2 regions of the Lacrimispora sp. YZC11 genome follow, and region 1 is predicted to be linked to the other one. Evidence: a T-box and tRNA genes for the amino acid it is inferred to sense, from the RefSeq annotation. Region 1 holds a T-box; the other holds one or more tRNA genes.
The links. The T-box of region 1 lies ahead of AC27IJ_RS03750 (valine--tRNA ligase). A T-box ahead of a tRNA ligase gene usually reads a tRNA of that ligase, here a tRNA-Val.

Region 1 (3,192 bases):
TTGCCAGGGAGTTCACCTTGGACAGGATCCATTTATCCGCAATGGTAAGTTCTGAAAGCTCTGCCTTTGCCTCCGGCACCTTCTCAATATTCATCATAATGAAACGGGTAGCGTTCCATACTTTATTGGCAAAATTTCTGCTGGCTTCCACGCGCTCCCAGTAGAAACGCATATCATTACCAGGCGCATTTCCGGTGATTAAGGTCATGCGGAGGGCATCGGCTCCGTACTTTTCGATGACCTCCAGAGGATCGATTCCGTTTCCTAAGGATTTGCTCATCTTACGGCCTTCGGAATCCCTTACCAGGCCGTGCATCAGCACCGTATGGAAGGGGAGCTTTCCGGTCTGCTCGATTCCCGAAAATACCATGCGGATTACCCAGAAGAAAATAATGTCGTAGCCGGTAACCAGCACATCGGTTGGGTAGAAATATTTTAAATCCTCTGTTTCCTCGGGCCAGCCTAAGGTGGAGAAAGGCCAGAGAGCGGACGAAAACCAGGTGTCAAGGGTATCCTCATCCTGGGTCAAATGGGTTCCTCCGCATTTGGGACATACTGTGGGATCTTCTTTTGACACGCTGATCTCCCCGCACTGGTCACAATAATATGCCGGGATACGGTGTCCCCACCAAAGCTGTCTGGAAATGCACCAGTCACGGATATTTTCAAGCCAGTGAAGATAAGTTTTATCAAATCTTTCCGGTACGAATTTCAGTTCTCCTGTTTTTAAAGCCTCAATTGCCGGCTTTGCCATCTCTTCCATCTTGACGAACCACTGCTGCTTTACCATAGGCTCTACGGTGGTCTTACAACGGTCATGGGTTCCTACCGCATGGGTATGGGGAACCACCTTCACCAAAAGACCCAGCTCCTCAAGATCCTTCACAATGGCCTTTCTGGCCTCATAACGCTCCATGCCATGATATTTGCTGCCGGGAAGGTTGATGGTGGCATCGTCATTCATGACGTTGATTTCAGGCAGGCTGTGTCTCTTTCCTACCTCAAAGTCATTGGGGTCGTGGGCCGGGGTAATCTTCACACAGCCGGTACCGAATTCTTTATCTACATAGGAATCTGCTACCACCGGTATATTGCGGCCTGTAAGCGGAAGCTCTAACATCTTTCCGATAAGATCCTGATAGCGCTCATCTTCCGGATTAACTGCCACCGCAGTATCTCCAAGAAGGGTTTCAGGTCTGGTGGTTGCAATCTCCACAAACCTGCCTTCTTCTCCTGCAATGGGATAATTGATATGCCAGAAGAAGCCGTTCTGGTCCTCATGCTCCACTTCCGCATCAGAAATGGAAGTCTGGCAAACCGGACACCAGTTTACGATACGGGAACCTTTATAAATATAGCCTTTTTCATAGAGCCGGATAAAAACTTCCTGTACGGCCGCTGAACAACCTTCATCCATGGTAAAACACTCTCTGTCCCAGTCGGCAGAGGATCCCATCTTATGAAGCTGGTTGATGATCCGCTCGCCATATTCTTTTCTCCAGTCCCAGCATTTTTCCAGGAAGCCTTCCCTGCCCAGTTCCTCCTTGTCAATTCCCTGCTTCTTTAAGCTTTCAATGACCTTTACTTCTGTAGCAATGGCCGCATGGTCCGTGCCCGGCTGCCATAGGGCCTCATAGCCCTGCATCCTCTTATAGCGGATCAGAATGTCCTGCATGGTGTTGTCTAAAGCATGCCCCATGTGTAGCTGCCCCGTAATATTAGGAGGCGGCATTACAATGGTAAAGGGCTTTTTATCCTTGTTTGGTTCTGCATGGAAATACTTCTTATCCAGCCATTTCTCATAAAGTTTGCCTTCAATCTCTGCCGGATTATAGGTCTTCTCCAATTCTTTCATCATGTTCTCCTTCCTGCTGACCGCCATGTATCCCGGGCTTATAGGTATGCCCTTGGGCGGAATTGCGCATCCAAATCGGAGCGCTTTTGTATATCAGAAAATTCCAAAGAGATTTTTCAGTATACAAAAAAAGCCCTCTGCATCGTTGGGATGCAAAGGGCGAATCAACGCGGTACCACCTTTATTCATATGGCAGATCCTGCCATATCTCACATAGCCTGTAACGCGGCCACACGTGAAAGCTTACTGAATGATTAAATTTCAGCCTTCCGGTTCTGAAGCTACCTTCCGCATACACTGCCTTAACCGTCTTTCAGCCGGTGAACGGTTCTCTCTTTCAGGGTTATAAGCGTACTCCTCTTCTTCTCTACCTTTTCCTTATACCTTGTAATGATAGTGTTTTTTTATGGTTTTGTCAAGACATAATATTCCGGTATTCCTGTTTCCATCTCTGGATAAGCTCGCCGGCTCCCTGCAAACGCTTGATCGGGTCCTTTTGAAACAGCTGTTCAAGCTCTTTAAGGCTGACCGCCCCGGCTGCCAGCGCCTCCGCCTTTTCTTTTTCTATTTCGCATTCCTGCCTCATTTCATCTGTAATGAGAGCCTGAAACCGTTCATTTAACACCAGACCCGGATTCCACTGGGCCAGATGGCATATTCTTTTTAGAATCTCAACATTTTTCACTAAGTCAAAGGATTTCTGGTAGGCCTGGCAGGCTTTGTCCGTCATAAACAGCCTGGCATAAGCTGCTCCCAGATTATTATATATTTTAGCCCGGAAGGCGTCATCCCCCCGGTCACCCTTTGGAAGATCCAGGATCTTCCGGTATTCTGACTCAGCCTTTCCATATTGCTTTCTGGAAAACAGGTAATCCGCCTTTGCCTTTAAGAACTCCTGGACAGGCATCCGACGGTAAGTGGTCAGATTCTGCCGGAACCGGCCGACCTCAGAAGCAGTATAGTAATCACATTCGTGAAGGATCGTGGCAAGAAGCTCATCCGGTTCCTCACCGCTTTGCTGCCATTTTTCCAGCTTGGCAGCCAGAAAAGCCATATCCAGATCTTCTCTGATAAACTGGATCAGGTTATTATCCACAAATTGATCCATGACCAAAAGAGGATTATTATAAATCACATAGCAAAGCTCCTGGGATGAAAACAAGCGTACTCCCAGGCCTTCAAAATAAAAGGGATGTTTAACCGGCTCCTGCCGGCAAAGAATCATACTCATAGCATAACCTCTTGCCTTATCACGGCCTCTGTGGCCGGAAATATTTCACCAAAACCCTTGTCTTTTAGTACCACTGCCATGGTTTTCTCATCCAAAAACCCAAAGC
Region 2 (3,192 bases), on a different contig from region 1:
ACCCCTATGAGCGCTATTTTGATTTTTTCCATATGTCGCCTCCTCTTACCTATATCATAGCAGGAGCCAATCCGGCGCCGCCACGATTTTTTTATGTATTTTAGATAGAAACTTTGTTTTTTTGCCTTTTCTTATAGCTGTTTTTTCTGTAAAATAAGTTGCTTTCTATAAGAAAATGTGATTTTTTGTAGGATATTTTCACATCCGCCCTATAAATTTTTACTATTTTAGGGACCTTTCCTCCATAATTTATTCCGGTCCCTTAAAGGCATGAAAAAAAGAGCTGCCGAAGATTTATCAAATAATCCATTAAAATGCGGCTGAGAAGTTAATTCGAGTAGTTTCTTTATCTTTTTTTCGCAATGGGGCTTAAAGGCCGTATACATTATGAGGTCTATTGGCTGAAAGAGAGATATTGTATCAGTTTCCGTAAGCACTGGCGGAAATGGTTGCTAAGGCACAGAATAATCTGTGAAGAGTGGAAATGTTATGTATGAATTTTGAGTCGGCGGAACAGATGAGTTGGAGATTTAGGATTTAGCGTATCGCAGAACATGGTTCTTAGAGTAAAATAGACTTACTAAAGATTTAAGGGGAGAGTAGTGAATAAAGAATTTTGGAGTGCAATAGACAGGCTGGTAAGAGAATCGGAAATTGTTATCGACAGACCGAAAGGAAGTGTGCATCCACGTTATTCTAACTTTCTTTACAAAGTTGATTATGGATATTTGAAAAATACATCATCTATGGATGGAGGAGGTATTGATATCTGGAAAGGTACAGCGCCGAAACAGAAGGTCGATGCCATCATATGTATTGTTGACTTGTTAAAGCGTGATTCTGAAATAAAATTATTAATGGGCTGTACAGAAGAAGAAAAGGGTATTGTTTATAAAACCCATAATGAAACAGAATATATAAAAGGAATTATAAAACAAAGGCCATAAAGAAAATAGATTTATTGATATATATATCTTAAGAAGATTATACCTGCATTTTATAAGGATTTCTTGCAGCTGCCAGGGTTTATTAATGGCAATAGTTGTGATAATGGATATTTTTATTTCGCTTTATTATCATCAACTTTTTCACGCGGATGTACTCCCCATCTTAGGAATAAGGTATATTAAATATACCGCTTAACCTTATTCATGTAGTTTATATACTCTGTCCCAAATTTGTTGACACACCATCTTTCTTCGGAAAGAATAATCCAGTGTGCAGATATTTGAAAAACAAGCAGAGATATAAGCAGCAATATAGAATGTGTTAACAATACACAGCTTGAGAAATATATGAAATACCCTATATACATAGGGTTTCTGGAAATCTTAAATATTCCGTTTGTATTTATTCCGCTTTGCTCAGGTTTTGCAAAGTTAACAGTGGAAATGATAAGAACACTGATGCCTAAGATGTAGATTAATAAGGCGATAAAAAACAATGGCGGTTTGGTCTGGATTTTCAGAAAAACCAAATATAAGATAATAAAAGCGTTTGAAAGCTGGTAAAAAAGGTAGGCAACCTTTTCTCCTCCCTCTAATGGGGCAAAGAGAGCGGCACGGCTTAAAGCATCCTTATTTATCATTTTCAGCAAACCGAACCTTATGAGAAAGAGTGGTATTATTAATAGAAATGCATTCACTTTAAGCGCCCCCCTATCTGTTGCTATTGCGTATCAATAGAAATCTTACCATTTGCTAAAATTATATCACATGTGCCATAAACAGTCTATTGAGAAAAGTCCTTCTCAAGCAGACTTAGCGAAAACGTAACTTCTTTTGAAGTGTAACTGTTTTAAGTACTGGATATTTCATGAGAGTTGGATCGGAAGTTCGCGATTAGAAATGTAGAAAACCCTGATAATATTAAGATTTTTGATATAGTATAGGGCCGAAATTCTAAGCAGTCCAATCAAACTGTTCTAAATTTCGACCCTATATCAGCTAATGGAGACAACAGGACTCGAACCTGCGACCCTCTACACGTCAAGCAGATGCTCTCCCAGCTGAGCTATGTCTCCATAAAAGCATTGTAACTGAAAAACCGAAAAAAGGCAAGCAAAATTCTTCCATAAACTAGTAGAGTTTATAGCAGCCAATCCAAGTTGTCACACCTGTTTTGAAGCTCCAAAAAGAACTTAGAAATATGGAATCCATCCATAAGAGCATGATTCGCCAGAACTGATACCGGTATTTTTAAGCTTCCTTCTGATTTAAAATACTTCCCCCAGGTAATACGGGGATTGCTGTCCGCAGGAATGGGAACCGGTTGTATAATAGAAGTATAGCTTACCCAGGGAATGCTGGAAAAGAAAAAGAGCTGGTTCTCGTTTTCTCCGTCTGATAGGACCTGGATTTGTCTGGCATTTTCCTGCCGCTGCTTACCATCCTTTAGAAAGGCGTCGAAGGGCAGCCTGTCGTCTGCGGTGCAATAACAATAATTTTCATTTTCTAACGCCAGGGTATAGGAAGGAATGCAGTGGTCATATTCGATGATCCCTTTTCCTTGGATACGGCGGCGAAATTCCGGGATAGAGTTGGCTGTCTGAGCTGTCGCGTAAAGGAAAGTCAAATAAAAGGGCAGCTCCTTTTCTTTTATGTAACTCATGAAATTTGTTATGTCCAAATTTGCGGTCATACCTACATATGGATAAGCGAGATTACGGAAAAGGTCAAATTGATCCTTTCGCAGATAATGTTCCATGTCAAGATAATGATAACTCATAAGACACACCTCCTGATTTCATAAACCTATTGCGGCATAAATCCTTAGGGAAAGGCACAGGTAATATGCGCAATGATGATACAAAAAAATACCGGAGACCTTATATTAATAAGGAAAACCGGTATTCTTAAGTATATTGTCAATCGGAGTAACAGGATTTGAACCTGCGACCTCTCGGCCCCCAGCCGAGCGCGCTACCAAGCTACGCCATACTCCGTTCCCTAGACACTATGACATTATAGCAGAAAATTTCCAATTGGTAAAGTATATTTCTTGAAAAATTTTCAAATTTAATATATTATGATAAGGAGACGATTATTTAGGAAGATAAATAGGTGAATATAGATGAAGCCAATTGTAAGCTTTGATGTAGATATGACACTGCTGGACCATAAAGACTGGACAATTCCGGCCAGTGCTTTGGAGACCATAGAAAGGCTGAGAGAAAATTATACCATTGTTCTG

Region 2: it has a tRNA-Val gene. The T-box ahead of AC27IJ_RS03750 (valine--tRNA ligase) is inferred to sense a tRNA for this amino acid. The anticodon was not compared.

What each region holds. Positions count from the first base shown of each region.
Region 1 covers NZ_BAAJYQ010000005.1:127,468-130,659, forward strand. The annotation lists gene AC27IJ_RS03750 (valine--tRNA ligase) at 1-1,855, opposite strand, end outside; T-box leader at 2,008-2,232, opposite strand; gene AC27IJ_RS03755 (hypothetical protein) at 2,271-3,086, opposite strand; gene AC27IJ_RS03760 (DUF5716 family protein) at 3,083-3,192, opposite strand, start outside.
Region 2 covers NZ_BAAJYQ010000009.1:7,131-10,322, reverse strand. The annotation lists gene AC27IJ_RS12985 (Gfo/Idh/MocA family protein) at 1-32, opposite strand, end outside; gene AC27IJ_RS12980 (inorganic pyrophosphatase) at 603-947, shown strand; gene AC27IJ_RS12975 (methyltransferase family protein) at 1,127-1,645, opposite strand; tRNA gene AC27IJ_RS12970 (tRNA-Val) at 1,951-2,023, opposite strand; gene AC27IJ_RS12965 (CatA-like O-acetyltransferase) at 2,089-2,727, opposite strand; tRNA gene AC27IJ_RS12960 (tRNA-Pro) at 2,871-2,944, opposite strand; gene AC27IJ_RS12955 (Cof-type HAD-IIB family hydrolase) at 3,073-3,192, shown strand, end outside.